Regions from separate parts of the Liberiplasma polymorphum genome, predicted to be linked through region 2. Evidence: a T-box and tRNA genes for the amino acid it is inferred to sense, from the RefSeq annotation. Region 2 holds a T-box; the other holds one or more tRNA genes.

Region 1 (19,914 bases), on a different contig from region 2:
CATAAAACACAGTAAAAACGATACTTGAGTAACGATTACTGACTACTTCAAATAAAAAAGACATCGCTTAACCAATGTCTTAGGTTTTAAAATGGTGCGGGTGACAGGAATCGAACCTGCACTCCGAAGAACTAGATCCTAAGTCTAGCGCGTCTGCCAGTTCCGCCACACCCGCATTTTAATGGCTGGGCTAGGTGGATTCGAACCACCGATGTCGGAGTCAAAGTCCGATGCCTTAACCTCTTGGCCATAGCCCAAAATAATATGGGGCGACTGATGGGAATCGAACCCACGAATGCTGGAGCCACAATCCAGAGTGTTAACCACTTCACCACAGCCGCCATATTAACTTGATTTTGAGACTATTAACATTGTATGCAATAAGACTATAATTGTCAAGTCATAAATACACATTTTATCTAAGTCAAGTAATACCTTATTGTATTGTTGGAAATAAAGTCTATATATAGTATAATATATATACGTATAAACCTGAAAGGCGGGTGATGATTTTGACAAGCAAATCACGAATAATCAACAACTTTAAATCATCCTCAATTCTTTTAGGAGTCTTTATTATGGTTATTTTGTTTTTAGAAATAACTTTTAAAACTCGTTTATTATATTTTGAGTTTAGAGTTAACCAGATATTTAATATGGACTTCTTACGCAATATATTATTTACAATAACATACGGATTATTTGTTTTAATGTTTCTAAAACTATTCCGACCAAATACTGTTAAATACATGTTTATTGTGTTTACGCTTTTGTTGGTTGTTTTATATTTTTCTCAAGACATCTACTTTTTAATATCTAATAACTTTTACTCCTTTGCCATTTCAGGAGAAATCGCAAAGGGATTTACTTTCTTTTATAGACTTCCTCAAAGTTTAACCTGGAGTCATATTTGGTACTTAGTCCCTATTATAACAATGTATTTAATCTTAAGAGATGAAAAAATAAATAAGCGATCACTGTTTAATATTCGTTACACAAAGATTACTCAACCCTTCGCGATTGCATTTTTAGCCTTCTTAAGTTTATTTATATCGGTTCAAACAATTAGTTCATATAAAAATCCTGACGATATTTACGATTTTTCTGATTACGATTTATATATACAGCCCGTTGTCCCACACACTGCAATGCGTAAATTTGGTGTAATTACTTATGCTCGTATTGATTTACAAAATGCTATTATTAGAGATCGTGAACCCTCTGAAGTTTCAATGGATGAGTTAGTTAAACAATATTTTGCGGAAAAAAACCCTCATGAAATAAATGAAATGACTGGTGTATTTGAGGGTAAAAACTTAATCATGATTATGGCTGAATCATTAGATACTTATGCGATTGACCCTATAATGATGCCTAACTTAAGTGCAATAATTAATGAAGGTTGGACGTTTGATAATTTCTATGCACCACTTTATTACCGAAATACTGCGGATACAGAGTTTATGGTGCAAACAGGTTTTTATCCAAATAAAAGTATTCAATTAAGTATGTTATCTTATTTAGATAATACCTTCCCAAATACTTTCCCACGATTATTTGAACAAGCGGGTCATACACCGATTGCATTCCATAATTTCAGTGATCATTTTTATCCCCGTGCACTATTTCATCCAACCGCTTTAGGTTACCATGCCTATTACAGTGATGAAGGATTGGAATTAATTACCCCACCTAACAGTGAACGTGAGGCACGTGGACATTATTGGCATAGCGATCTTGAAATGATGCAAAACGGTTTACCAATTTTATTAGAAAATGAAAATTTCTTTGGATATTTCTTAACCGTTACTGGTCATTTACCTTATGAAGCTGCACGTCATGATTTTGCTTTAGAACACGCTGATCATGTTCGACTATTGCTTGAACTTGATGGTCGTGAAGAGGTTGATGAAAGTATTGTTTATTATCATGCCGCTCAATGGGAATTCGATTTAGCTATAGGATATCTTATGGATTATTTAGAACAAGAAAATGTACTAGATGATACGGTTATTGTTATATTTGGTGATCATTATGCTTATGGTTTAGACCGTGATGTCATTTGGGACTATGATACTGTTAAAAACCCTGAGACCATGTTAAATATTCATAATGTACCACTCGTTATTTATACACCCGGCTTAGAAGCACAAAGCTTTGATAATTTCTTTGCAACAGTTGATTTGCTCCCTACATTATCTAATATGTTTAACTTAAACTTAAATTACCAACAAATTATGGGTGAGGATGCATTCAATAGCGTACAAAATACAATTTTATTTTCTTCTACTAGTTTCTTAACAGAAACTTACTACTATGAAGTAGAAAGAGATATCTTCAGATACTTTGGTAGTGAAGATGAGCCTACGGTTGATTATAGACCATATATTGGACAAATGTTCCATAGAATCAATGTTAACAACTATGTATTAAACAATGATTATTTTTCAGAATTCTACGGAACTAGGGAGTTCATCATAGAAATTTTTAATTATAAAGATGAGCGCTACTTTTGGCCAGATTAAAAAACCTATCACAAAATGTGACAGGTTTTTTTTATATGATAACCGATTCTTCTTTTTGTCTTAGTTGATATTTCAATGTCATAAAATAATACGCATTAAATACAATATAAACGGCTATGGTGTGAATAATCGCAAACCAAAACGATGTCAATCCTGGTAACAATACATGTAAAACCGCTTGATTAGTTAAGTAAAAGTAGTCTGCTTGTAAATAGTTATTAAACGGGATAAACCCAACCAATACTATTCCAAACGCAACAGTCGCATAATTCACTTGTTTGTAGGTTGGTTTATAACCTTGAATACGTATTAAGAAAAATGGAGTGCCTGCAAGAATATAGTGGTCGATGAAGAATGTTTCATTTAATAAGGCAATGTTTTCAATATTACCATTTGGAAAGAAAACAGCAAATATACCGGTTGATCCCCAGAAAAACAATAATGGGTGAAGTCTTTTGTTTGGGTAAAACATATAATATAACAAAGCAAGTGCTGAAATACGACAGATAAAAAAAGGTAATGATTCTTGCGTTGTGAAAGTCCCCATAATTAGCGGATATATATAGCGGGTAAATTGAGTATATATAAGTATAATTGTAATAAAGATCCAAATGAGTTTCTTGTATCTAACAATAAATGTTTTCTTTTTAAAAACTAAATATATAGTAAATAATGTAATAAAGTTATAGATTAGATAGATTATATAAGGATTCATAAAATTAAAATAAAGCATAACTCGCCTCCTATCTATCATGATTATACCATGATAAAAAAAAATAGGCATTAATTAATGCCTATTCAAAGAACCAAGAAAGTCCAAATCCTTTAGGACCTACATGGATAGAAAATACAGGCCCAAGGTAGTCTTGAACTGTAAGTGCGACGTTTTTAAAGTTTTCTTTAATGAGTGCTTCAACCGCTGTTAAATTCTCAACTGAATCTATTTGAATCAAACGAATGTGAAGTTTTTTCTTTTCTCCAAAATTTGGATCGTTTTTAATTTCATCAATGAAAAATTGATGAAGTTTTTTATGTGTACGCTCTTTATGATAAAGTTTTAGTTTACCCTCAACAATTTTAATAACCGGTTTAACTTTTAATACCGTCCCGATCATAGCTTGTGTTTTTGATAATCTTCCACCTTTTTGAAGTGAGAACAAGTTTTCTACTGTAAACATTAAATAGGTTTTATCAAATAAGCCATCCATACGTTTAATAATCGCTTCGAAGGATTTACCTGCTTTAATCATCGATACAATTTCCATTGCAAGTAACTCATTCCCATAAGCTGCATTATTTGAATCAAATACATAAACATCATCAGGATTTTTCATCATATTCTTAGCTAAAATTGCACTTTGATAGGTCCCGCTAAGTCCTTGGCCAATGGTTAGTACCAATACTTTTGTATTACCTGCTTTAAATGATTCTTCGTACGCTGTTACAAATTCAGATGGCGAAGGTTGAGAAGTAGTTAAGCGCGCTTTTTCATCTTGTCTTTTAAAAACAAAATCATTATCAATTTCTAATTCTTTTAGTGTTTCATCTCCATCAATGACATTGAGTGAGACAACTTGAATTTTGTTATCTTTTAAAAATTTTTGCGGTAAATAACATGTGCTGTCTACTATAAAACCAATTTTTTCCATACAAATCTCCTTATAATAAATTATATATAGCTAAAAAGTGAAATATTGAACCTGAAAGTACAAATAAGTGCCAAATAAAATGTGCGTATTTGAATCTGTTAATGTAGAATACTACACCTGCAGTATAACTTACTCCACCAATAATTAGAAAGTATAATGCACTTTGAGGAATAACTTCATACACATTTGGCCAGATTGCTACTATGCTCCATCCCATTAATAAATACATGATTAAATGTAAAACGTGGTATTTTGTTACCCAAATTGACTTAAGTGTAATTCCGATTAAGGCTATTAGCCATAAAACGGTTAATAGTGTGTAACCTGCTCTTGTAGGTAATAATATAATCACAAATGGTGTATATGTTCCTGCAATTAATATATAGATTGCACTATGGTCTAGTCTTTGAAATACTGCAATCACACGCTTCATACTCGGTGGAAACGAGTGATAAAGTGTGCTTGATAAATACAGTAAAATTAGGCTGATACTAAATATTAATGTCCCAACTAGTGTATTTGTGTCATGAGCATTATAGATTAGTACGATTAAGGCAGATACTGATAGCAAGACACCAATGCCATGACTGATTGCGTTTGCGATTAGCTCACCGAGTGGATGTTTATTCATGAGTTTACTCCTTTAAAATACTTATATATAAACGGTAACAAATATTACTCTATCTGTCAAGGTAATTAAGTAAAAAGAGCTAGTAAAACTAGCTCTTAAACAGGTGTATGAGATTCGGTAAATATTTTTGATGGAAAACATATCGATCATCTTCTAATAAATAATGAATTTCTTTATCTAATTTTTTAAGTTTAGTATTTTTCATTAATTCATCGTATTCTTTCATCATTTGAATGTATACAGCATACCATAACTTATAATCTTCTGTTCTTGCAAAATGCTTAATACTACGATGCTTCATTTGCCATGGTTTTAATCCTGCATAATGAATTCCTCTTAATACATCAAGTAATGGATACCCATTAAACGAAGAGTACTTTAGGTCCATATTATGCCATTTACCACTCATTTTAGCTGTAATATATTGCATTTCTGGCCATGGATAATTACTAATTTCTTTTTGTGTAGTTACTTGATTAACGTCATTTAAAATTTCATCATATAAATCCATAGTTGGCTCAAATAAATATAATGCTGCATTCATGCCCATATTTTGATAATCTGTTTTTACACGATCGGTAATTTCTTTTGGAATGCGTGTTCCCATAGGATATTTTTCATATACACGATGCCAAATCCATGTTCCATCAACATATACTGAATCTGGAATAATATATTTACCATCGTGATATTCCATACAATACTCTTTTTTCTCATTAATAACACCCGCCGGTGCAGGAAGTGTAAATAAAGTATCATAATCTCTAATTGGAAGCAAATCAGCATCCGCAATAATGATTTTTTCGTAAGCTTTTCCTAAGTCGCCATCTTTACCTAATCGTAAAGCATTAAATCTTGTGAATAAGAATGGACGATCTTGTCGTTCGTGACGTTCTTTATGTGGAACAAAAATTTCTGCTAAAGAAATAACATCATCAAATAAAACTTTTAAGGCTTCAATTCCATTTTGTGATACCTGTTCAGAAACTATACATATTATATCGGCAGTTGTTTCTTGTTTTCTTAGTCCATAAGCAAAAACAAGCGCCCCAGGAATAAAAGAATCGTTTCTCATCACAAAGGTCACAAACGCATTTTTACTCATTGTATCAATCCCATCATATAATTTAAATTCCAGCTTTTAAGCTTTGATGAACTTCTGTTAAAACGTCTTCTTTAAGCGATTTCCCTTCTTTAATCAACGCATCTACCTTATGCGTAAAATCTTGTTTCATCGCTTCATCACTTAAGCCTGAAAGGTTTATTAAAATATTTAAACAAGCCCCTTCTAGACCAGCATATAACATTAAAGCACTTACCCCGACATCAGATAATGCATTTTTATTTCCATAAGTACAAATCGCCCCAATTTTACGTAAAGCTTCTAAGGCTATATTAGCGATGGATTCTGGAATTTCAATGGCTTTTAATGTTGCTTGTTCAACTGCTTTAGTACGCTTCTTAATTTCAGAGTCTGTATCTTTTGGTAATCGATAGGCTTCCATAATCGCATTAAATGCATCGGTATCTCTATCAACTAAATCAATAAGTTTTAACTCGAGTGTTTTTACTGATTCATGTGCATCAATAATTTTTTCTTGAATGGCTTCATCTAGTTTTTGAAATTTTTTCTTTGGTATGGTTAAGTGACCCACCATTCTAATTAATCCAACGCCCATTGAAGCAGCCACTGCACTGACACTTCCACCCCCAGGTGCTGGTGAGGCAGAATCCACTTCTGCTACAAATTCTCTAACACTTAAATCTACAAGTTTCATTGGGTTTCCTCCTTGTATAATTGTTTATCTTTTACGACTAGTTTACCGGCTTTAAAAACATGTTGTACATGACTAGTTGCAAAGTGATATAGTACATAAGGCCAGTTCGGCGCATCATAGATAACTAAGTCTGCCGCATAACCTTTTGAGATTATCCCTCTATCTGATTCTCTACCTGCAGCGAAGGCTGCGTTAATTGTTGCTGCTGTGAGAATTTCAAATGGACTCATCTTAAGGTGAATAGCTGCTAAATTTAATGTAAACAAGAAATTTTCACTTGGACTACTACCAGGATTATAATCACTTGCTAAAGCTATGGCAATATTACGGTTAATCATTTCTCTTACTGGTGCATATTGACTATTTAAATAAAACGAAGTACTAGGTAATATTGTAGCGATAGTATGACTGGAAGATAGCGCCACTAAGCCTTCTTCATTAATTGCCATTAGATGATCTGCACTCGTTGCTCCTAAGTCGCAAGCTAGTTTAACACCACCTAAGGCTTTAATTTCATCTGCGTGTATTTTTACTTTAAAGCCTTGTGTAATGGCTTCTTTTAATAGGTTTTCACTTTCTTCTTTTGTAAATGCGCCATCTTCGCAAAAAACATCTACGAACTCTGCTAAGCCTTCTTTTTTAACTTTCGGTAACATATCTTTGACTAACTGTATAAACGCTTCTCGATTATCTTCGTAAAGTTTTGGTATGGCATGGGCACCCATAAATGTTCCAACAATATCTATAGGATGATCTTCATTTAGTTTTTTTTGTACGGTTAATTGTTTTATTTCTGTAGCTTCCTCAAGACCATATCCACTTTTACCTTCAACGGTAGTAACTCCGTTTAGTAACATGATGTTTAGACTTTTATAGGCTTGTTGATATAAGGCTTCTTCACTTGCTTGTTGGGTTGTTTTAACTGTACTGTGTATGCCTCCGCCTTCTTTTAAGATATCTAAATATGGCACACCACGCATTTTCTTTTCAAATTCATATTCTCTACTACCTGCATGGACAATATGCGTGTGCGCATCAATTAAGCCTGGTGTAACGAGTTTTCCGTCAGCATCAAATAATATTGTATCATGATTTTTATACCGATCAAAATCACCAATGCCAACTTCAATAATTTTATCATCTTTAATCGCAATATAGGCGTTTTCAAGTTGAATGACATCATTCATAGATGGCCCTTTTAAGGGGTTTCCCACGTTTTTAGGTGTTAATAAAGTGCCAATGTTATATACGATAAGACTAGCCTTCATAAAATCACTCCATATTGGCTTCAATAATTTTAAGTGTATCAAAGTCTCTAAATTTTAAATACTCTTTTGCAAATGCGGTAATTTGCTCAATAGTAAGCGGTTGTGCATGCTTAATATTATGTACATCAAAATAATATTCTAACGATCTAAGAATTGTATCTTTTGGAATTAGTCCTACGATTTCTGTATTAGGCACTTCAACATGTTCACGTTTCGCTTCCATGATGACTGTTTCAAAGATACGGTAGATAGGGTTTTGTTTATAGTTTAAAATATTCATCGTGACTTGTACATGTTTTCTTTCATTTAAATAAACGGGACCTGCTTGTATATGTTTAAATCCACCACTTGAACCACGAATCGCTTTTGCGATTCTTTTAGCAACTTCAATATCTTCTGTAGCCAAGTCAATATTGTAGGCAATTAACGGCATACGCGCACCAACACCTGTAACGCCCGCTGTTGGATGAATTTCAGGATTTCCATAGTCTGGATGCCAGTTTTCTTCTTTTATTTTATCTTTCATTCCTTCAAACTCGCCTTTGCGAATTGATGGTAAACTTTTTCTATCCGCTTTTTTTGCAGCTTCGGCATACATGAATACAGGAATATTTAGTGTATCACTAATGAGTTTGCCCATTTCGTTAGCAATTTCTGCACATTCTTCCATGGTAATATTTTGAATTGGTATGAAAGGCACCACATCAGTTGCGCCCATACGGGGATGTTCCCCTTTTTGCTTGTTCATGTCTACATGTTTAGTTACTTTAGCCATAAACTTAATCAACGGTTCAATCATTGAAGATGGGTCTCCTAGTAAGGTTACTACTGTGCGATTATAATCTTTATCTGGCTCATAACTGATTAGTTTGAATCCTTCTTGATTCTTAAGTGGTTCTACAATTTTATCAATAAGTTCTAAATCTTTTCCCTCAGAAAAATTAGGGACACATTGAACAATACGTTTCATATTAGTAGCCTCCTTTAATGTAATGTTTTTTAACTAATTTCTTAAGACGATCTTCATCGGTCAGGTAAGGTAAGGTAATATGACCGTCTTTTTTATCATTAAATATAGCACTAGTTTCTATAGCGTGTGGATTTCTAGCCCAAGCTCTTCTTGACACACCGCCCATAACATCCCATAGCATGGCGCTTTTCAATATCTCATCTGTTTGATTACTTCCATCTAATACCATACCATAGCCACCATTAACTGCTTTTGAGATACCAACACCACCGCCATTATGTAGTGCAACTAAACTCATTCCTCTAGCAGCATTTCCAGCAAATATATGGGTAGCCATCTCACTCATAATATTAGAACCATCTTTAATATTTGAGGTTTCTCTAAATGGTGAATCAGTCCCACCTGTATCGTGGTGGTCTCTTCCTAACATAATTGGTCCGACTTCGCCATTTCTCACCATATCATTAAATTTTAAGGCGATATTCATACGACCCCAAGCATCTTGATATAAAATACGCGCTTTTGTACCCACAACGAGGGCATTTTTCTTAGCATCTTTAATCCAATTGTAATTATCTAAATCTTGGAAACGTCTATTGGGGTCTATAGCATCCATTGCGGCTTTATCTGTTTTATCTAAATCTTCATTTTTTCCAGATAAACAGACCCATCTAAACGGCCCATACCCGTAATCAAACAGTACAGGGCCCATAATATCTTCTACGTAACTTGGCCATATAAAGCCATCTAAGTCGTTTTTCTTATTCTTACATATTTCAACAACACCAGCATCAAAAACGGCTTTCATGAAGCTATTACCATAATCAAAGAAATAAGTCCCTTTTTTAGTTAATGCTAAAATTGCATGGTAATGTCTAACAAGACCTTCTTTAACTTTCTCAATAAATTGTGCCTGATCTTCTTTTAACAATTTAGTACGTTCTTCAAATGATAAACCTTGTGGTGTATAACCACCATCATAAACATTGTGACAACTTGTTTGATCACTTAACAATTCGATATGAATATCATGGGAAACGGCGTATTCTAGTAGTTCTACTACATTACCATGATAAGCTAAACTCACACCTTTTTTCTTATTTTTATAGTAAGAGGCGCGTTCAAAAGCTTCTTGGGGTGTCTTTGTAACTTCATCTACCCATCCTTGTTCATAGCGGGTTTTAATACGAGATAAATCAACCTCAGCGACTAATCCAACCCCACCTGCTATTTTTGTGGCTTTTCCTTGTGCGCCACTCATACCACCAAGTCCACTGGATAGAAACAAAACCCCAGCTAAGTTTTGATCGTTCGGTATTTGTAATTTACTTCTTCCAGCATTTAGTAGTGTAGAATATGTTCCATGAACAATGCCTTGTGGTCCAATGTACATCCAACCACCTGCAGTCATTTGACCGTAATTAGCTACACCTAAACTTGCCGCACGGTTAAAGTTATCTAAATCATTATATAGTCCAACCATTAATCCATTAGTTAACATCACTCTTGGTGCATGTTCAAATGATTTAAAAATTCCAAGGGGATGGCCAGATATGATGACTAATGTTTCATCTTTTTTTAGAACCTGCAAATATTTTTTAACAAGTTGATACTGCATCCAGTTTTGAAAGACTTGTCCTGTTTCTCCGTACGTCACTAGCTCATATGGATATAAGGCAATATCAAAATCCAAGTTATTATCAATCATTACTTGGAAGGCTTTCCCTTCTAATGTATTTGCAACATAAGCATCTATAGACTTTCCTTTAATCAGCGACTTTGGTCTAAAACGATAGCCATAAATTCTACCATAGGTTAATAGTTCATCTAAAAATTCTTCCTCTAATCGTTCATGCCAATTTTCCGGAACATATCTTAATGCATTTTGAAGAGCTAAAACGACTTCATCTTCAGTTAAGTTCAAGTTTCTTTTTGGTGCTCTTCTTATACCTTTTTCAAATGCTACTTTATTTGGTAATGTTGGAAAAATATCAGCTAATGTAAACAGTTGATGCGCTTTTATGAATGTATTATCCATGGATTTCCCTCCTTATAGAATTTATTTTCTTTAATTAGGGTTTCGCAGCTAACAATATAAGGGTGCATGATAGTATCTTTTTCTATAAATGGTACAAACGCCCTTACCGTTTTATAAACATCTTTTAGGATTGGGCTAAGTCCATCTTTTCCTCTAAAGTCTAGTGCTTGTAAAGCGGTTAATATTTCCATACCAACAACTTGTCTTGATTGTTCTATAACTTTTAGTGCTTTTCTTGCAGAGATTGTCCCCATTGATACATGATCTTCTTGATTTCCACTTGAAGGAATCGAATCAACACTAGCCGGATGGGATAATACTTTATTTTCACTCACTAAAGAAGCAGCTGTATATTGAATAATCATAAATCCCGAGTTAAGCCCTTTGTCTTTTACTAAGAATGGTGGTAAATCTTGATTAAGTGCGGGATTAACTAAACGCTCTAATCTACGCTCTGAAATGTTTGCAATTTCACTTACAGCAATCGCTAGATAGTCCATTGGTAAAGCAATGACTTGTCCATGAAAATTCCCAGCACTAAGCGCTTTTCCATCATCAAATACAACTGGATTGTCTGTGGCTGCATTCATTTCACGTTCTACTTTGTCTTTAATAAATAAAAGTGTATCTAGTGTTGCCCCATGAACTTGAGGTACACATCTTAAAGAATAGGCATCTTGAACGCGTTTATCACCTTGATGGGTCACGTTTTTACTGCCATCTAGTAAATGCAACATTTGCTTGGCGATTTCAATTTGACCTTCTTGATTTCTTATCAGGTGAATCTTTTCATCAAAGACGTCTATAATCCCTTCTAACGCCTCAAATGTTAAGGCTGCAGAGATATTAGCAGTATGGAGAAGATTGAATGCATCATAAAGTGCATGCGCCCCAACACTCGTCATAGCTTGTGTACCATTAATGAGTGCTAACCCTTCTTTTGCCTTTAATGATTCTAGCGGTTTTATATCTGCTCGTTTCAACGCTTCAACCGCCGATAATCTTTCCCCTTTATAAAATACCTCACCAAGTCCAATAAGTGGTAAAGCCATATGTGCAAGTGGTACTAAATCCCCACTTGCCCCAAGTGAACCTTGTTCATAAACAATTGGTGTAATACCTTCATTTAAAAAAGTCACCATTTTCATGACGGTTTCTAATCTTATGCCGCTATAGCCTTTTATTAATGCATTAACACGTAGCAATAACATCCCACGTATAATTTCTTCACTAAAGATATTGCCAATGCCACAAGCGTGACTCTTTAAAAGGTTCTCTTGTAACTGATCAACATCATCACATGAAATACGAACATCGCTTAACTTACCGAATCCTGTATTTATTCCATAAACTACACTTTTACTGTCTATAATTTTTTCTATTGTTTCACGCGAGGTTGTGACTTTATTTTTAGACGCTTCATCTATTTCTACTAAAGCATATCCTCTGGTCACTTTAATAAAGGCTTCTAATGTTAATTCGTTCCCATTTAGTTTAATCATACTAGTCCTCCAGTGTATTGATATCGGTATAATAATATCATAATAAAGGCAAAAATAAAAGCGTTTACATGAAAGTAAACGCTCTATAATCATAAAAAAAACAGCTTATAAATATGCGGGGTTTAAAAGCTGTTTTTTTTACCTAATTAAAGGATATAAATTGGCAGGGGTGACAGGATTCGAACCCGTACTAACGGTTTTGGAGACCGCTGTGCTACCGTTGACACCACACCCCTAGAAATGGTGGAGGGGGACGGATTTGAACCGCCGAACCCTAAGGAACAGATTTACAGTCTGCCGCGTTTAACCACTTCGCTACCCCTCCGAGAATGCGCACCTATTTTGCGCTATCTTATTATATCAAAGCACCCTTTTAAAATCAACCGGTTTTTAAATAAATTTCTTGGTTAAAAAAATAAGCGATTTCTCGCTTATTTTATATCATAACCTTTAGACATTATTAATGATTTTATCGCTTCATCATCTAATTCATTTGAACTGACAATGAGTGCTTTTTCTTCAAGTAATACTTCAAACTTTGAAACACCTGACTCACTTAAAGTGTCCTCAATTCTTTTTTTACAATGATTACATGTCATATTAGAAACTTCATACTTCATGTTATCGCTCCTTTATTGTTTATAGTCTTATAATACAATATTACACCTTTTTTTTCAATTAAACCACGCTATTATAAAGTAATTGTATTGACAAATATAAAATTAGTTTCTATACTAACTATAAAGAGGATGTGACCTATGAAAACAATAATCAATTATAATGAAGTGCAATCCATTTTAAATAGCCCTTTAGTGATGATAGTGGCCAAAACACATTCGTGTTCAACATGTCAAATGATTAATGACCATTTACTTAACCGTGTTCAGTATTTAGATCAGTTTGAACAGTTCCAAATTTATGTAGATGATATAGATCAATTTAGAGGTGAATACGTTATATTTAGTGTACCTACTGTACTTATCTATTCAGAAGGTAAAGAGTTACTAAGGGAATCCAGATTTATTAATATCGATAAAATTAACCGTTTACTAAAAGCCTATTTGGAACAATAAAAAAGCGCATATCGCGCTTATTTTATAAAATATACTGTACAAAATGTATCTTTTCCATTTGTAATATCTGCAAGTAAGCCATTATTTTCAAGGTAGTAGTTAATGAAGAGATTTTCATTGATTAATGCCTCTTTTTTATAGGCTACTTTAATGCGTTTAATTTGAGATGATTTTAATGTATCCTCATCTAAAAAATTGTACGCTAAATCAACGTAATAAGCGTTATTCATGTGTTCATTTACATCGATATGTGTATGCAACACTTGAGTCTTTTTCTGATATAAAAGATTTGATTTGGTTGCTTCTACTTTGTCAAAAGGTAAAGCAACCGGTTCTTGGTGTGCATCTTTAAACAAACTGAGTAATGCTTTATCAGGTTTTACAAGTTCTTTTGTCTTTATATTAATTAGAACAAATTTGGCTTTACCTTCTATTAATAGGGTTCCATTTAAATCCTTAAAGTGATACACCCTATAGCCAAACATACGTTTAAATGAATAAGGTAATGTCCCTATGATTACTTCTTGATCTGCAACTGGCAATTGATGAATAGTTATATCATATTCAACTAATACCCAAGCTAAATCTCTTTTAATATGGTAATCCTCGCCAGCACCATAGCTATCTGCATTGTATTCCATAATATCGTTTAGAAAATGAAATACTTGTCCTATGAGTAAGTTCTTATGTTTATCGGTATAGAAGCGTTCCATTTTATAGTTTTTTTCATACATTTTTATCACCTGTTATATTATAGCACAATAATTTTGATATAAAGTAATGAAAATGGCTTATAATAGTATAGAGGTGGTTCGATGAAAATTGCTTTAATAGCACATGATAAGAAAAAAGATGATATGGTTCACTTCTGTATGAAGTATGTAGAGGTGTTAAGAGGTTATGAACTTTTCGCAACAGGTACAACAGGATCTATAGTTCAACGATCTACAGGATTAAATGTCCACTGTTTTAAATCCGGTCCACTAGGTGGTGACCAAGAAATTGGTGCCCGTGTTGCTAATGGTGAAATAGACATGATATTTTTCTTTAGAGATCCCCTAACAGCACAACCGCATGAACCAGATGTATCAGCATTATTTAGGTTAAGTGATGTATACCAAATTCCACTAGCCTCTAACTTTAAAACCGCAGAGTTATTTATTAAAGCTTTAAAAGAAAAGAACTAGAAATTATTTATTTCTAGTTCTTATTTTTATACCAACGAGCGCTTACTAAAGCGCTTAATGCTAAGATAAATCAACAACTTTATTATACCTACTGACAAGATAATACTTATCCAAATATCAAGGGGTATGATATTTTCGCTCATAATCTTCATACTATACCCCATTAACTGATATGGCATATACTTAAATAACCCCATATCAAATATTGAAAGTGTAGAAAACAAGAAGAAGACTGCTAAACTAAGGACAAGTGGCGTTAAATAGTTCTTGAATAGTGTAGAAAAATAAAGTGCGAAATGAACAATAAGTAGGATATATACAGTAAATGCAGTTAATGCAAACAAGAATTTTATAAAATCAAATGTTCCAAAGAGTATATAAGTATAGTAGACAAAAAATACACTGGCAAGAACTAAACTAACTACAATTGTTAATGAAAATATTAAACTTTTAGATAGTATATAGTCACGTCGTTTAATAGGTTTACTAAATATTAGCGGATAATGTCCTTTTGTAAGATCGTGTGTAAAATAAGCAACACCAATAAATAGAATTACCATAAAATATATCTGCGTAAAGTTAGTAAAAAATTGAACATATGCTTCATTTACAGTAGAAGGTGGTAAGGTAATTTCTATTCCTTCTTGTCTTAGAGCATATTCCATAATTTGATTAAAGTACTTAGCTGTTATTGTACTAAGTCCTGCTAAAAATATACCGAGTATGCCGATAACTAAAAATTTTGACGTTTTTTTCATATAGTTCATATCATATTTAATGATTGTTTTCATGTAACACCTCAATAAACACGTCTTCTAAAGTTTTCTCATGTTTTTTTAACGTCAAAATTTCTACATTTTTATCAATTAGATACTTTAATAAACTCATGTGATACGCTGGTTTTTTTAATGAATAAACAATCCCAGTCTCATGAAGGCGTTCATCAATTGTAAAAGTCGAAGCTTGAATGAGTTCAAGCAATGCGCTATTAGTAATGTTTGCCTCTAAATAATGCCCAATCGCATGTCGTTTTTTTATAACTGTTTGAATGGATTCTTCTAAGATGATTTTTCCTTTATCAATTAGCCCAATACGGTCACATACTTTTTGTGCATCTTCCAAAATATGTGTTGAATAAAATACCGTCATTTGGCTTTTTAAATTTCTTATAATGTCAATGACTTCTTTTCTTCCTAGCGGATCTAATGCGCTAGTTGGCTCATCCATAATTAACAATATAGGTTTATGAATTAACGCTTGAGCAATAGCTAGTCTTTGTTTCATTCCACGTGAATAACCACTTACTTTTTTCTTAGTGTTTTCTAATCCGACTTCAGCTAAGACTTCTTTGATGCGCGTATCTTTATTAGAAACATCTAAATCATAACAATCATAGGCAAATGATAAAAACTCATAAGCATTTAAATATGAAGGAAAATTAGGTACATCTGGTACATACCCAATTTGATTTTTATATTTCATATCTTTATGATCAATCGTATTATTTAAAAAAATGACGTCTCCATCATCTTTATTTAATAACGATAATATTATGTTAATAGTTGTTGTTTTTCCAGCACCATTTTGCCCAATAAATCCATAAACTTCGTTTTTATTAATCGTTAGGTTTACGTGGTCTAGTGCTAAAAAATCACCATAATACTTCGTTAGATTGTTTACTTTTAATAATACACTCATGATTCTTTACCTGCTAAAAAGTATGCGACCCATCCAAATGTAACGAGTCCAACAATAATTGCCCAAGCTATCTTAGGTATATACAATACGTTGCGTTCTTTTTTATAAATATCAATTATTGCATAGATTCTAATTGCGAGTTCAATTGCCATAATTGGCAATAGTATCGGTAATAGTTCTGCCCACTCCATTTATTTATCCTCACTTACTTTAATTAATAATTTTTGTTTCATTTGTGCTGATACAGCACTGATTAAATAAAGGATTCCAGTAACTGTATTAAATAACAAACTCACACCACCCCAAACAGCTTGATAGATATAGACATATCGTGCTTGTTCAACGGTATATTTTTGGTTAATAAGCTTGGTGAATATGACGACATTAATTAAGAAGACTGTTATTAGTACTACTCCAATAACAATAAAGATAATGCTAAAAACATTTGTAATATTTAAGAATAAATCTGCTTCAATTTCTAACATACCCTCAGCCAATAAATCTTCTTTTGGAATGGACGCCATTTGTCTTAAAATAATCGCACCAATTGCGAAAAACATAATTGCTAAGCCTTCCCAAATTAATCCTATAACAGTTAATATTCTTGAAGTGTCATCTATTTTATACATACAAATGCCTCCCATAATGTCGGTTTTATCGTGTAATTTGATAAATAGCTGGTTTGTTTTCTTCATATCTAAATCTATTATACCATCTTTAATGAAAACTTAAAGTAAAAATATCTTAGAATAGCCATATACGGTTGTTTGTTATATAAAAAGAAAAGGGCATAAGCCCTTTAGCCTTTAATATTGATGTGTTTTTTTAGAGTTATGTTTTGGTTTGCTTTAAATGGTTGTAATATTCTGGTTGCATCTTCTAGTAATTCTTTACTTGGTTCAAGAATGTGTTCTAATGGATACTCTAATCCCATATCCAACCATTTTCTTTTACCATGTGAGTGATAAGGTAAAATTTCAATATCTAAAACATTATCTAGTGTATCAACAAATGTACGTAGTTGTTTAAGCATGATTTCTTCACTATTGATGGTTGGTATTAATACGTGTCTTATAATAGTAGGTACTTGTTTTTTATTTAAATACTGTGCAAAAGCTAAAACATTTTTATTACTAGAACCTACTAAGATTTTATGGGCATCATCATCCATATGTTTAATATCAAGTAAAACTAAATCAGTAACTTCTAGCAATTGATCTATCACTTGTAATTTATTAGGATTAAAACATGCCGCAGATGTGTCAAGGCAGGTATGAATCCCTTTTTCTTTTGCTTTTTTAAATAATGCTAAAACGAAATCTGCTTGAAGTAATGGTTCTCCACCACTCACAGTAATGCCACCTTTTTGATAAAACGATTGGTACTTACTATAATCGTCTAGAATTTCATCTATACTCATTAAAGTATTCACATCTTGGCTCCAAGAATCCCTATTATGACAAAACTGACATTGAAATGGACATCCTTGTAAAAAAAGTACATAACGTATTCCAGGACCATCAAACATCCCGAATGTTTCTACCATATGAACATTAGCTACTTGATTAGATGGTTTCATGGAATGTTCTTTCAATAACCTCACGCTTTTGTTCATTGGTTAAATTTGAAAAGTTAACTGCATAACCCGAAACACGTATGGTTAGGTTAGGATATTTATCGGGATGATTGTATGCATCAATTAATTGTTCGCGGTTTAATATATTAACATTCATATGGTATCCTCCACTACGGAAATAACCATCTAAAATATTCACTAAATTGACTCTTTGCGTTTGACTTGCTACTTGTTCTAGTTTAGTTGAGTATTCATTTTTACCTAAAGCATCTGGAACAATCGTAAATGTGTTTGAAATACCATCTCGGCAACTTTCACATGGAATTTTTGATACAGATAGTAATGATTTTAATGCGCCAGAATGATCTCTTCCATGCATTGGATTTGCACCGGGTGCAAATGCTTCACCTTTTCTTCTACCATCTGGTGTGTTTCCTGTTTTCTTTCCATAAACTACATTAGATGTAATTGTTAAAACACTCATCGTTGGTACTGAGTTTCTATAAGTATATTGATTTCTAAGTTTTTCCATAAATGTATTTACTAATTCAACTACAATTTGATCGACCTTGTCATCATTATTTCCATAGAATGGAAATTCTCCAATTGTTTCAAAGTCTGTAATTAATCCACTGTTTTCATCATAGATGGGTTTTACCTTAGCATATTTAATCGCACTTAAGGAATCTGCAACGACGCTCAGTCCTGCAATACCTGTTGCAAAATTACGGATGACTTCGGCATCATGTAAAGCCATTTGCACTCTTTCATAAGCGTATTTATCATGCATATAATGAATAGCATTTAATGCACTTACGTAAGTTTTAGCTAACCAATCAAGTACTTTATCTAAACGTGACATAACCTCTTCATAATCTAAGTAATTCGCTTGGATGACTGTTTCAATAGGCGATACTTGCTCTTCTGTGATTTCATCTTTACCGCCATTTAATGCATAAAGTAATGCTTTTGCTAAATTAGCACGCGCCCCAAAGAACTGCATTTCTTTTCCGATGCTCATAGGCGATACACAACAGGCTATGCCGTAGTCATCTCCATGGTTTGGACGCATGACATCATCATTTTCGTATTGAATACTACTTGTTTCAATACTAACTTTTGCACAGAAGTTTTTAAACCCTTCTGGTAATTGGTCACTGTACAAAACTGTAAGATTTGGTTCTGCAGAAGTCCCTAAGTTATAAAGAGTTTGTAAGTATCTAAATGAAGTTTTAGTTACTAAGCTACGTCCATCATTACTCAACCCTGCAATGCTTTCAGTAACCCAAGTTGGGTCACCTGTAAAGAGTTCATTATATTCAGGTGTACGGGCAAAACGAACCATGCGTAGTTTCATAATGAAGTGATCAATTAGTTCTTGTGCTTGAACTTCATCAATAACCCCGTTTTGTAAATCACGTTCAATATAAATATCTAGAAACGATGATGTTCGTCCTAAACTCATTGCGGCTCCGTTTTGTTCTTTTACTGCAGCTAAATACCCTAAGTATAACCACTGAATGGCTTCTTGTGCATTTTCAGCTGGACGAGAAAGGTCGAAACCGTATAGCGTCCCTAATGTTTTCAACTCGTTTAAAGCGTTAATTTGTTCTTGTAATTCTTCTCTCATTCTTATATTTTCTTCATTTAACGGATAATTATAACGCGTTTTTTCTTCTTTTTTAGCCTCAATTAAACGGTCTACACCATAAAGCGTAACACGGCGATAATCACCAATAATTCTACCGCGACCATATCCATCAGGTAATCCTGTTACAATTCCTGAGCGCCTTGCTTTTCTTACATCTTGTGTGTAAACATCAAAAACCCCTTGATTATGAGTTTTACGGTACTTTGTGAAGATTTCTTTTAACTCTTCATTAATATGATACCCATAAGCCTCAGCAGCCTTCACAGCGACATTAATGCCTCCATATGGATGAAAAGCACGTTTAAACGGTTTATCTGTTTGAAGTCCATAGATGGTTTCGATAGACTGATCTATATAACCTGCATCGT
Region 2 (11,697 bases):
ATAATCAGGACTAATCATACTAAGATATACCCCCAAAAACACCCCAACAGCGCCAGGTGCGACAAAAATACCTGCAGGGGCACTTTTATTAGGATATAAGTTCATCGATAAGACACCACCACCGACATGATACATCGCATTACCTAAGGTGGACAAAAGAATCATAACTAACCCTAATTCTTTAAACAATAAAGCAACCATTGCAAAAACAAGCCCTAAAACTGCAATGTCCAAATACTTCTTTTTTACATCCGCAAAAAAACCGATAAATGGTTGTAGTCCAAAAGCAACAAGGTTATAAATGATAAAATATAATGCAATTGACGGAAATGATAAATGCCTAAATTGAACATTAATCAAATATATTCCAAGTAAATCAATAAAAAAGTGACCAATCCCTAAAGCTGTTAGTCTTATATGTCTGTCCATAAAATCCCCCTAGTAATATTCCATTTATTATTGTCTAATTCACAGTAAGTAGTCGTATCTAACTAAATAGGTTTAATCCTCAACTGTGTAAGGATGAATCGATTCAATAAAATGAATAATTTCAGACGCACTTATAGAAACACCATAGTAGTGATATTTAAATGTTGTGTCATCTTCTGTCACAAAGAAAGTAATCGAATATATATTGTGTCTTTCTTTAACTAACGTGAACGCTATACCGTTAAATGTATGAATGGTTTTTTCTTCAACATTATATGAAAAAGGCGTATCACTTTCCTCAATACGGACACTAAAGTTGTAGCCATTTATAAATATTGTATCATAGTAAGGATAATACAAAATTTCAGGTTTAAGTGCAACAATTTCTTGATTTAAAAAAGGCAAATAAACCGTATTAATATTAGTATTTTCTAATAAACTATCAACATTATTATAAACATCAAAACGATAGGTTTCATGCATGTACGAACCCAAGTTCTCGTGGACATAAAAAATATAGTCATGCTTATCTTGTGTCTCAAGTGATATATCATAATTAAAAATTAGCTCCATTTGATTAAGGGCAATATTAGATTTAAAATAATCATCATATGCAAGACTTTCAAATAAACTGGACTTTGTTACACTTAAAAATAAGTAAAACGAGGGATTATCTTCTAAATTAATCTCAGTAAAATCAACACCGTAATATAGAACGCCATCAATGATTTCTTCGGTTAGAGATCTTCCAAAAGCGGAAGCATTTAAAATCTCAAAAGAAGTACTACTAAAATAAATATTGCTAAAGTAAAGGTTGGGTTGATCAACTAAAAAAACAATGATACTTTCATCATCTTCATAGTACTGATATAAATCAATATGAACATAATTTAGTAAATCCTTATTGCTTAAGTAGTCCGGTTCCTCTTCTGGAGGACACCCATACAAAACACTAGATAAAACAAAAATCAATAATAATATAAAAACTTTCTTCATAAGATCCACTTGAATTATTGATTAAACAATAATTCTATTACCCCTTTAGTTAAGCCGTAAGTTTACTTACTTTAATCATAATTCAATTAATTAAAATAATCTAGTTCTATTTATCATAAAGAAGTTATAAGTCATCTCTTTTAACATTAATTCTATTTACATAATAATGTGTGTACTCAAATACTTTTGTTATAAACAAAACAATCAATCCTACCATTAAAAACCCATTATATACAATAAAATTCAATCTAACATTATCCGTTTCAACAAATGAAAAAATATAGACTAAAGCGCTATATTGAACAACCGAACGAACAATGCCACCAATGATTAACACATAGCTTATCAGTGTTAATTCTTTAAAATGGTTAAATGTTTTTTCTTTACGGACACTATTTAAAATTAAGATGCTTTTATCACAAATATAGTACAAAATAGTACTATTCATGATTAAAAGAGATTTTCTATAGGATAAGTATGCAAATAAAAAAAGCACAATTAAGTGCTTTTTTTCATTATTCAAATGTGACGTTTGTTTCCATTTTTGCAACGTGCTTCAATGTTTGATACACACTACAGTACTCGTTTGCTAGTTCCATCGCTTTTAAATAAGCGTCTTTTTTCTCTGTATCAGCCCCGGTAATAACAACATTTACCGTAACTTCTTTTAACCAAGTTGGAACTTCTTCACGTTTTACACCTGTAATATCGTACTTAACGGCTTGGAATTTTAAACGTTTTTTGTCTGCAACAGTTTGAAATGTGTGATTTAAGCATGCACCTAAACCTCCAAGTACCATATCATAGGCAGCTAGTGCACCTTCAGCCGGGCCGACTTGTGCAGAACCATGATGTCCAGTTATAATCCCGTGATACTGATTATCAAATACCATCTTAATTTCGTTAGGCATTACAATTCCTCCTTATTCGTTTTTTGATACCTTTTTATACAATCATCAATTAATTGTACTGCTTCATCTTTACCGTGAAACTCAAACACTTCAACTTTTTTATTTTGTTGTAAATCTTTATAGGTTTTAAAGAAATGTTTAATTTCTCTTAGTAAATGTTCTTGAATATCACCGATTTCATGGATATGACTAAATCTTGGATCGGCATCAATTACACCAATAACTTTATGATCTTTTTCATCATTATCCATCATATCTAAATACCCAATTACCCTTGCATCAACAATACACCCAGGGAATGTTTTAGTACTTGCGATTACCAAAATATCTAAAGGGTCATTATCTTCAGCTAACGTATTTTCAATATAACCATATTCAGCAGGATAAGTCATTTGAGAATATAATACACGATCTAATTTTATACGATTGCGTTCTTTGTCAATCTCATACTTGTTTTTAGTCCCCATTGGTATTTCAATAATTGCTTCGATTACTTTGTCCATATAAACCTCTTTCTATAACCCATTATAAACAATTTTTTTGATTTAAAATGGCTTAATGCTCTTATATTTCTTTCTTCATCATTCGGTGTTCTATGTCAGCATCTAAGAATATATCTCCATAAGCGACATAACCCAATTTTTCATAAAACGGAATAATATAACATTGTGCACCTAATTCTAAAGTTTTGATTCCTTGTGTTTTAGCATAGGCTTCAACAGCATCCATGATAACCGATCCTGCTTTTTTATGGCGATGTTCTTTTAAAACTGCCACACGACCAACTTTATTTTTATACAGTCTAGCTGCACCAATAGGTGCATCTTCATCATATAAAACAAAAAATGTTGCCTCATAATCCCAATCATCAAACTCTAAAGCCCAAGAAATCTCTTGCTCAATCACAAAAACTTGCCCTCTAATAAAGTAATGATCCAAAATACTTTTTTTATCATTTGCGATAACAACGTTCATATAATCACCTTTACATTAAATAATATAATCCAATACTCATTAACCCCACAGCTAAACAATAGTATCCAAAATATTTTAAATTACCCTGTTTAACAGCGTTAATAAACCATTTAAACGCAAAATAGGTAAACAAACCACTTGTAATAAATGCGAGTGAAATATCTAAGCCATTATAACGCGAGAAGGTTTCAACTTCAAATAGCTCTAATACCATCGTTCCAATACTAATAGGGATGTACATCATAAAACTGAACTCGACGACTTTTTCAAACTTAACACGCTTAAATAACCCACCAATAAACGTACTCCCACTACGTGAAATCCCTGGAAGCAAAGCAAAGACTTGAAATAATCCAATCGTTAAAGCATCATGCCAGGACAATGTTTCTTTTGTATTTTCAATACTTTGTTTTTGAACCATCAGCAAAAATGATCCAGTAAATAGTAAACTAATTCCAACAGCGAGCAACGTTAAAAACCCTTCAAAGAAAGATTTAAATAATAACCCTGCAAGGCCTGCGGGAATAACACCGATTAATATTAATAAAAAATAATGAAAATCATGTTTATAAGTTTCATCACGTTTAAATACATAAGCAATGTTGCCTTTTATTAAAGCAAGTATTTTTACTCTAAACAATATCAATATGGCAATTAATGAAGCAAAATGTAACACGATTTCTAAAAAGTAGTCAACCGTAGGCATATCTAAGAAGGTTTGGATGATAACTAAATGACCACTAGAAGAAATCGGTAATGGTTCTGTAATCCCTTGAACCGACCCAATAATAATATATTTCAATAATTCTATAAAATTCTGCATTTTACACCTCGTAGCTTTGTTGAAATCTTTATGTAATTATACACTAATTAATTTCAAAAATAAATAAACTGTGCTAAAATAGAAACAATAATCATTCAAAAGGTGGCGATCACATGGTGTTAACATTTACAAATTTAGGACCGCTTGAATTATCCATTATCATAGGTATAGTTTTATTGGTTTTGCTCATTAGTCTATTACTATTCAAAAAACTAAAAAAACCAGCGCCTAAAAAATTAGATATTGCAATTATCCTAAACGCATTTGGTGATAACAATATAGAGGAAATTTCATTTAAACGAAATAAAATTAATGTTAAAATAAAAGACATGAAACACACCAACATGCAACTTCTAAAAGCAGAAGGTGCAGTGGGAATTAATATTGTTGGTGATACCATAAAGTTTTATGTAGAAGAAAAAAACGAAGAAATCTATCAAGCTTTAAAAGAGGCTTTAGAAAGGAAAACATAAGATGAGAAAAGAATTTATCATTTCAAATGATCAAGGGGTTCATGCAAGACCAGCTACAATGCTTGTAGCTAAAGCAAATGAATTTAAATCACAAATCACATTAACTTATGAAGGCAATAGTGTCGACTTAAAATCAATCATGGGTGTTTTATCATTGGGAATTAACCGTGGCTCACTCATTTTGGTTGAAGCCAAAGGCGATGACGAAGCAGAAGCATTAAAAGCAATTGATCGTCTCATTACCGAGTTCAATTTAAAATAAAAGTGTTGTTTAAATTAAACAACACTTTTTTTATTTATCTTTTTCTACCTAATCCTAATTTTTGATTAAATTTGAAAATCTTTTTAAGCGCAATAAGTTCAGCATGTTGGCGCCCTTCATCAAGGACTTGGTCAATTTCACCAGAGGCAAGGAGCGCATTAAAACGCTTTTGAATTGGAACTAACTCATTAACAACCGTATCAGCCACAGCGGTTTTAAATTCCACATAAGTCTTGTCATTAAATGTGGATTCAATTGATTCAATATCTTCACCTGTTATGGCACTCATAATCGTCATTAAATTACTAATACCTGGTTTAAGTTCTTTATCAAAACGTATTTTAGTATCACTATCAGTAACTGCGCTCATGATACGTTTTCTTATTATAGCCTCATCATCTAACAGTAAAATACGCGATTTAACATTGTCATCTGATTTACTCATTTTTTTAGTCGGGTCAGTTAAACTCATAATACGTGCCCCCACTTTAGGGATTATTGGTTTTGGTACAACAAAAAACTCACCAACTCGGTTATTAACACGTTCTGCGATATCACGTGTTAATTCTAAATGTTGTTTTTGGTCATCCCCAACAGGAACAAATTCTGCATCATAAAGTAAAATATCCCCAGCCATTAAAACTGGATAAGTAAATAACGCACTACTCACCCCTTTTTCTTGACGCTGTGCCTTTTCTTTGAACTGAGTCATGCGTTCTAATTCACCCATATAAGTAAATGTTTGTAGTAAATAATTCATCTGAGAATGTGCCGCAATTTCTGATTGAACAAATAAACTTAAACGTTCTTTATTTAATCCACAAGCTAAATATAGGGCAGCGAGTTCTTTAATTGTCTTCCTTAAATCACTGCGTGATTGAGGCACTGTAATGGCGTGTAAATCTGCAATAAATAAGAAAAAATGATGGTCACTAAATTCTTCTTGTAATCGTACAAAGTTTTTAATACTTCCCAAATAAGTCCCAATATTTAAAGTTCCAGTTGGTTGAATTCCAGATACAATATGTTTCATTTTATCACTCCTTTTTAATAAAAAAACGCCCTTAGAAAATCTAAGGGCGTATAATCGCGGTACCACCTTAGTTCTAGTTTTCACTAGCACTTTAGACTTTAACGCAGTCATACGGACGCTATTAACGTCATTCATAGGCCCATTCCTATTAACTTCTTGTTTAGCTTTCACCAATCTAAACTCGCTTCTTAAAGAAGGATAATAGTACTCTTCCTAATCATCATGTTAATTTAATTATAACGAATTATTCGTTTAACGCAAGTTCTAATTCATCAAGTAATGTTTCTAAACGGTTAACAACCGCTGTAAAGGCATCTTTATTGGTTAAATCAATACCAGCTTTCTTAACTTGTTCAACAGGAAAGTCATCGCCACCTGCACGAAGCAAGGTCATATGTTTTTCAATGTTTGATGGGTCTTCTTTAACAAGCTCATAAAGTTTCAAGCTTGCCGCAAAACTCGTTGCGTATTGATAAACATAGTATGGTGTATTAAATAAATGAGGGATGTATGCCCAAACATATTCTTTACCGGGCTCTTCAGTAATATCAATATCGTAAAAGTGTTTGTATAAATCCACCATAATTTTTGATAACGCTTCATAAGTAATAGGCGTCCCAGCTTCTGCAAGTTTGTGTGCTTCAAGTTCATAAGCCGCAAACAAGGTTTGTCTATAAAATGTCCCCATAATATCATCAATAGATTGTTGTAACAAAGTAATTTTGTCTTCAGTTGTGCCTTTATTTGTTTTAATAAAATAATCAAGTAATAGATGTTCGTTAAAAGTAGAAGCAATCTCAGCTACAAAAATAGTATAACTTTGTGTTGGGATTGGTTGAGCTTCATGAGAGAATAGTGAATGCATTGAGTGTCCCGCTTCATGCGCTAAGGTAAATACACTATTTAATGTATCATCATAGTTTAATAAAATAAACGGATGTTCATCAAGCGCACTCCATGAATAAGCACCTGTTGCTTTTCCTTCTTGTTCAAATACATCGACATAGCCATCTTCTAGCGCTTCTTTAGCTTTAGCTTTAAAGGTATCATCTAAATGATCAATAGCATTAAAAAATAAATCTTTTGCTTCATCATAGTTGAACTTACTCTTACTTGTTGCTAAAGGCATAAAACGATCAAATGTGCGATGTTTATCAAGTCCTAAAACACGGGTTCTAATCGCATAATATCTTTTCAATAAATTAGTATTTTCTTTAGCAACATCCACTAAGTTTTGATAAACTACAGGGTCTATGTTGTTAGAAAACAAATAGGATTCTAGGGTTGAACTATAATTACGTGCTTTCATTCTTGCTATGTCTGCTTGTAATACCGTGTTATAAACTTGCGCATAAGTATGTTTATGTTCTGAGTAATGATCAAAAATCGCTTTAAATACAATTTCACGGTCATCTGGATTTTGCAAATCTGCTAAATAACTACGGTAATTCCCACTTGTTATCTTAACGGTTTCGCCGTCAGATAAAGTTACTTCTTTATACGTATTATCCGCAATAGCTAAGGCATTATATAGTTGTGCCCCTTGACTGGATAATTGGCGATAGTTCGAAAGTAATGCTTCGCTTTTTTCATCAAGGACATAAGCTTGCTGATGAAATAACTTTGTAATTGGAAAACGGTATTGTCCTAACATAGGATCATTATCTAAAAATCCTAACACAGTTTCTTTACCTATGCTTAAAATTTCTGGTGATTCCCATGCTGTTGCACGTGATAAATCATTAAGTAAAATACCCATCTTTTGCACACGCGCTGCATTTTCAACTACTTTACGATTTAAATCACTTTTTAGTGCGGCATATTGATAGAGTTTATGAGCTTTTAAAGCCACTTCACGTTGTAAGGTATAATAGGTTTTAAAGGTCTGAAAATCATTTAACTTACCTTGGAAAGAAGGCAACTCTAAAATGATTTCTTTGAGTCTATTATATTCATGTTCCCAAGCCTCTAAATTTTCGTATAAATTTTCTAATTTCCACTTCATAAATGTGCCTCCATTTGTTATAATAAGATACCTTAAGTATTATAACATACCAAAGAAAAAAAATCTTAAATCGATGCAAGCATTTTCATAAAATATTTTTTGAAATTTTTCTAAATTGTGTTATAATTAACATGAAATAAACTTTTGGTAAGCCACTTACTTTAATAAAGGAGGTACATCCATGATTCAAATGTACACTACACCAAGTTGTTCATCATGCCGTAAAGCCAAAAAATGGTTTGAAGAACACCGTATTGAGTACCGTGAAAAAAATATATTCAACATTAAACTTACAAGAGAAGATATCATGCTCATGTTAAAAAACACTGAGAATGGTTTTGAAGATATTATCTCTACACGCTCTAAAGTATTTCAAGATCAAAATCTCGATATAGATGACATGTCCATGAGAGAACTAACTGATTTTATTATTAGTAATCCTAGTGTATTAAGAAGACCGATTATCATTGAAGATAATAAAATGCAAGTTGGTTATAATGAAGATGAAATCCGTACCTTTATACCTAAACGTTTAAGAGAAATTATTATGTGTACTACATGTGATAAAGGGGAAGACTGTGATTACGTCCACGCTTTAGAACTTTACTTTAAAGAACTAAAACAAAAAGAAATGTCAAAACAATCATAAAACGCCGGAAGGCGTTTTTTTTTATATGATTTTGGTGTATGATATTTATAAGTTTATTTTATAGGAGGTTATGATGACAACCATTACAAAAGAGCAGAAGAAGTTAATTCTATCTATGCAAAAAAATGAAGTCACCGAATACTATATTTATAAAAATATCGCTGCTAGAGTAAAAGATAAAAAGAATAAAAATATATTACTAAAAATCGCTGCCCAAGAAAAAGAACATGCACAGGTTTGGGAGAAATATACAAACATAAAAGTAAAACCAAACCGCATGAAAATTGCTTTTTATAAATTATTAAACATAATATTTGGATTTACATTTGTAGTTAGATTAATGGAACGTGGAGAAGACGTTGCACAAGAAGTCTATGAATCATTAAGTGAATCAATCCCAGAAGCCCTTACCATAAAACAAGAAGAAGATGAGCACGAAGACAGTTTGATTGAATCTTTAAGTGAAGAACGATTAAAATATATTCGTGCCGTAGTTTTAGGATTAAACGATGCACTCGTTGAGTTGACAGGTGCCCTAGCAGGACTTAGTTTTGCGCTAACAGATAATACTATTATTACACTTTCGGGATTAATTACTGGAATTGCAGCCACCTTAAGTATGGCTGCAAGCGAATACTTATCTAGTAAAGCAGAAGGGAATCAAAATGCATTAAAATCTAGTGTTTATACAGGGACGGCTTACTTAGTGGTTGTGACTATTTTAATCTTACCTTATATATTACTTAACAATGCTTTTCACTCACTTGCAATTATGTTAACAAGTGCAATGGTTATTATATTTGTATTTAATTATTATATGAGTGTGGCTTTAAACTTATCCTTTAAAAAACGATTTACACAAATGGCATTAATTAGCTTAGGTGTTGCCACATTATCATTTTTCATCGGGACAATCTTACGTATTACTCTAGGCGTTGATATTTAACTGAAAACGTTTTTAAAACGCCGATATCGGTTGTATTTTGTAGGGTTTTTGTCTATAATAAACCTGTATGATAATTTATATATTATAGGAGGAAACACAATGGCAGTAAAAGTAGCAATTAACGGATTTGGACGTATTGGACGTTTAGCATTCCGCTTAATGCAAGATAACAAAGATTTTGAAATTGTCGCATTAAATGACCTTACAGATGCAGAAAGCTTAGCGTATTTATTAAAATACGATACGGCACAAGGACGTTATAAACAAGATTCAATTTCATTTGAAGGTAGTTCAATTATCGTAGACGGTAAAGAAGTAAAAGTTTATGCAGAACGCGACCCAGAAAACTTACCATGGGCAGCACTTGGTGTTGATGTTGTTTTAGAATGTACAGGTTTCTTTACTTCTAAAGAAAAAGCATCTAAACATATTAAAGCAGGGGCTAAAAAAGTTGTTATTAGTGCACCAGCTTCAGGTGATGTTAAAACAGTTGTATATAATGTTAACCATGAAACACTTGATGGAACAGAAGAAATTATTTCTGCAGCATCATGTACTACAAACTGTTTAGCACCAATGGCTAAAGCATTAGATGATGCATTTGGAATCGTACGTGGATATATGACAACAATCCATGCTTATACCAATGATCAAAACACATTAGACGGGCCTCATGCTAAAGGTATTCATGGACGCCGCGCACGTGCAGCAGCAGAAAATATCGTTCCAACAACTACTGGTGCAGCTGCAGCAGTTGGTCTAGTATTACCGAACTTAAAAGGTAGATTAGACGGAATGGCATTACGCGTACCTACAGTAACAGGATCTGCAGTAGACTTCGTGGTTGAACTTAAGAAAAAAGTTACGATTGCAGAAGTTAATGCAGCGATGAAAGCAGCAGCAAACGAGTCATTTGGTTACACTGAAGACCCAATTGTTTCAAGTGATACTATTGGGATGCATTTTGGTTCATTATTTGATGCACAATCAACATCACTTTTAGAGACTGATGGGAACCAACTTATTAAAGTTTTAGCATGGTATGACAACGAAATGAGCTATGTTGCTCAAATGGTTCATACAATTAAATACTTAGCTTTAGGGAAATAATTTAAAGAGTCGAAAGACTCTTTTTTTTATCATTCATATCAATTGGCTATTGTATCATTTTATGGCTTATCAAATAAGTCACTTCATGATATAATGCTTTTGAGGTGATAACATGATTAAACACGTTATACAAGCACGTGAAAAACTATTAAACCGTATGGAAACTCATTCAGTTACTGTTTTATATAGTGGAAAAGCTCCAAATAAAACAACGGATCAAAGCTATCATTACACACCACAACGCAACTTCTTTTATGTTACAAACTTAAGCGAACCGCATATGATTTTAATGCTTTTAAAAGGTGATTCAGAGGGAAAAACCTATTTATTTATCGAAGAAAGCACAGACTTAATCATAAAATGGGAAGGCGCGCGCATGAGTAAGGAAGAAGCGAGTGCACAATCGGGTATTGATTTAAAAGACATTCATTATGTTAAAGACTTTATGAAGTTTTTTAATCTTGCAATGAACTATGCAAGAAGTCCTTTAGGGGCACCACCAAAAAATCTGTACTTAGATTTATATCACGTTAATCCTGATGTAAAACCAGTTGCACTTGATTATGCACAAACCATTGTTGAGAATTATAAAGAGTTAACCATAAAAAATGTTAATGAACATATTTCATATTTAAGAATGTTTAAATCAGAACCAGAAATCAAGCAAATCCAAAAAGCCATTGATCACACCAAAAAAGGGTTAGAAACGATTTTAGAAAATATTAATAAACGAACGTATGAATATCAACTTTATGCAGATTTTGCGCATGCGATAACTTTTGATGGTAGTGAAGGATGTGCCTTTAATACGATTGCTGCAAGTGGAAAAAACGCAACAGTATTACACTATGAAAAAAATAACGATACACTTAAAGATGGCGATTTAATCTTATTTGATTTAGGCGCATTACATGAAAACTATGCCTCAGACATTTCAAGAACCTATCCGATTAATGGGAAGTTTACTGAAAGACAAAAAGTCATCTATGACATCGTCTTAAAAGCCAACAAAAAAGCGATTAAATTTGTTAAACCAGGCATCACATGGAAAGAGCTAAACGATTTTGCAAAAAGCATCTTAATTG

Evidence for each region. A T-box is a leader RNA that pairs with one kind of tRNA and senses whether it is charged. The one in region 2 lies ahead of trpS (tryptophan--tRNA ligase), so its partner is inferred to be a tRNA-Trp.
Region 1: it encodes a tRNA-Trp, which carries the amino acid that the T-box ahead of trpS (tryptophan--tRNA ligase) is inferred to sense. The anticodon was not compared.

Annotation. Positions count from the first base shown of each region.
Region 1 covers NZ_JBIOAG010000014.1:19,565-39,478, forward strand. Annotated here, with positions in the region: tRNA gene ACHAJD_RS04715 (tRNA-Leu) at 93-175, opposite strand; tRNA gene ACHAJD_RS04720 (tRNA-Gln) at 183-257, opposite strand; tRNA gene ACHAJD_RS04725 (tRNA-His) at 266-341, opposite strand; gene ACHAJD_RS04730 (LTA synthase family protein) at 579-2,525, shown strand; gene ACHAJD_RS04735 (TMEM164 family acyltransferase) at 2,557-3,258, opposite strand; gene ACHAJD_RS04740 (DegV family protein) at 3,320-4,174, opposite strand; gene trhA (PAQR family membrane homeostasis protein TrhA) at 4,185-4,805, opposite strand; gene ACHAJD_RS04750 (glycosyltransferase family protein) at 4,894-5,910, opposite strand; gene ACHAJD_RS04755 (cyclodeaminase/cyclohydrolase family protein) at 5,933-6,583, opposite strand; gene hutI (imidazolonepropionase) at 6,580-7,851, opposite strand; gene ftcD (glutamate formimidoyltransferase) at 7,856-8,821, opposite strand; gene hutU (urocanate hydratase) at 8,823-10,859, opposite strand; gene hutH (histidine ammonia-lyase) at 10,841-12,361, opposite strand; tRNA gene ACHAJD_RS04780 (tRNA-Trp) at 12,523-12,597, opposite strand; tRNA gene ACHAJD_RS04785 (tRNA-Tyr) at 12,603-12,686, opposite strand; gene ACHAJD_RS04790 (heavy-metal-associated domain-containing protein) at 12,793-12,981, opposite strand; gene ACHAJD_RS04795 (thioredoxin family protein) at 13,120-13,434, shown strand; gene ACHAJD_RS04800 (acyl-[acyl-carrier-protein] thioesterase) at 13,452-14,168, opposite strand; gene mgsA (methylglyoxal synthase) at 14,250-14,621, shown strand; gene ACHAJD_RS04810 (ABC transporter permease) at 14,648-15,412, opposite strand; gene ACHAJD_RS04815 (ABC transporter ATP-binding protein) at 15,396-16,319, opposite strand; gene ACHAJD_RS04820 (PLDc N-terminal domain-containing protein) at 16,316-16,510, opposite strand; gene ACHAJD_RS04825 (hypothetical protein) at 16,511-16,948, opposite strand; gene pflA (pyruvate formate-lyase-activating protein) at 17,119-17,898, opposite strand; partial or broken gene pflB (formate C-acetyltransferase) at 17,885-19,914, opposite strand, start outside.
Region 2 covers NZ_JBIOAG010000046.1:1,198-12,894, forward strand. Annotated here, with positions in the region: gene ACHAJD_RS08825 (MFS transporter) at 1-429, opposite strand, end outside; gene ACHAJD_RS08830 (hypothetical protein) at 502-1,425, opposite strand; gene ACHAJD_RS08835 (hypothetical protein) at 1,550-1,873, opposite strand; gene ACHAJD_RS08840 (OsmC family protein) at 1,941-2,336, opposite strand; gene ACHAJD_RS08845 (inorganic diphosphatase) at 2,336-2,839, opposite strand; gene ACHAJD_RS08850 (GNAT family N-acetyltransferase) at 2,901-3,311, opposite strand; gene ACHAJD_RS08855 (undecaprenyl-diphosphate phosphatase) at 3,322-4,134, opposite strand; gene ACHAJD_RS08860 (hypothetical protein) at 4,248-4,607, shown strand; gene ACHAJD_RS08865 (HPr family phosphocarrier protein) at 4,609-4,869, shown strand; gene trpS (tryptophan--tRNA ligase) at 4,904-5,902, opposite strand; T-box leader at 5,942-6,132, opposite strand; gene pepF (oligoendopeptidase F) at 6,147-7,907, opposite strand; gene spx (transcriptional regulator Spx) at 8,089-8,556, shown strand; gene ACHAJD_RS08885 (VIT1/CCC1 transporter family protein) at 8,630-9,502, shown strand; gene gap (type I glyceraldehyde-3-phosphate dehydrogenase) at 9,602-10,612, shown strand; gene ACHAJD_RS08895 (aminopeptidase P family protein) at 10,725-11,697, shown strand, end outside.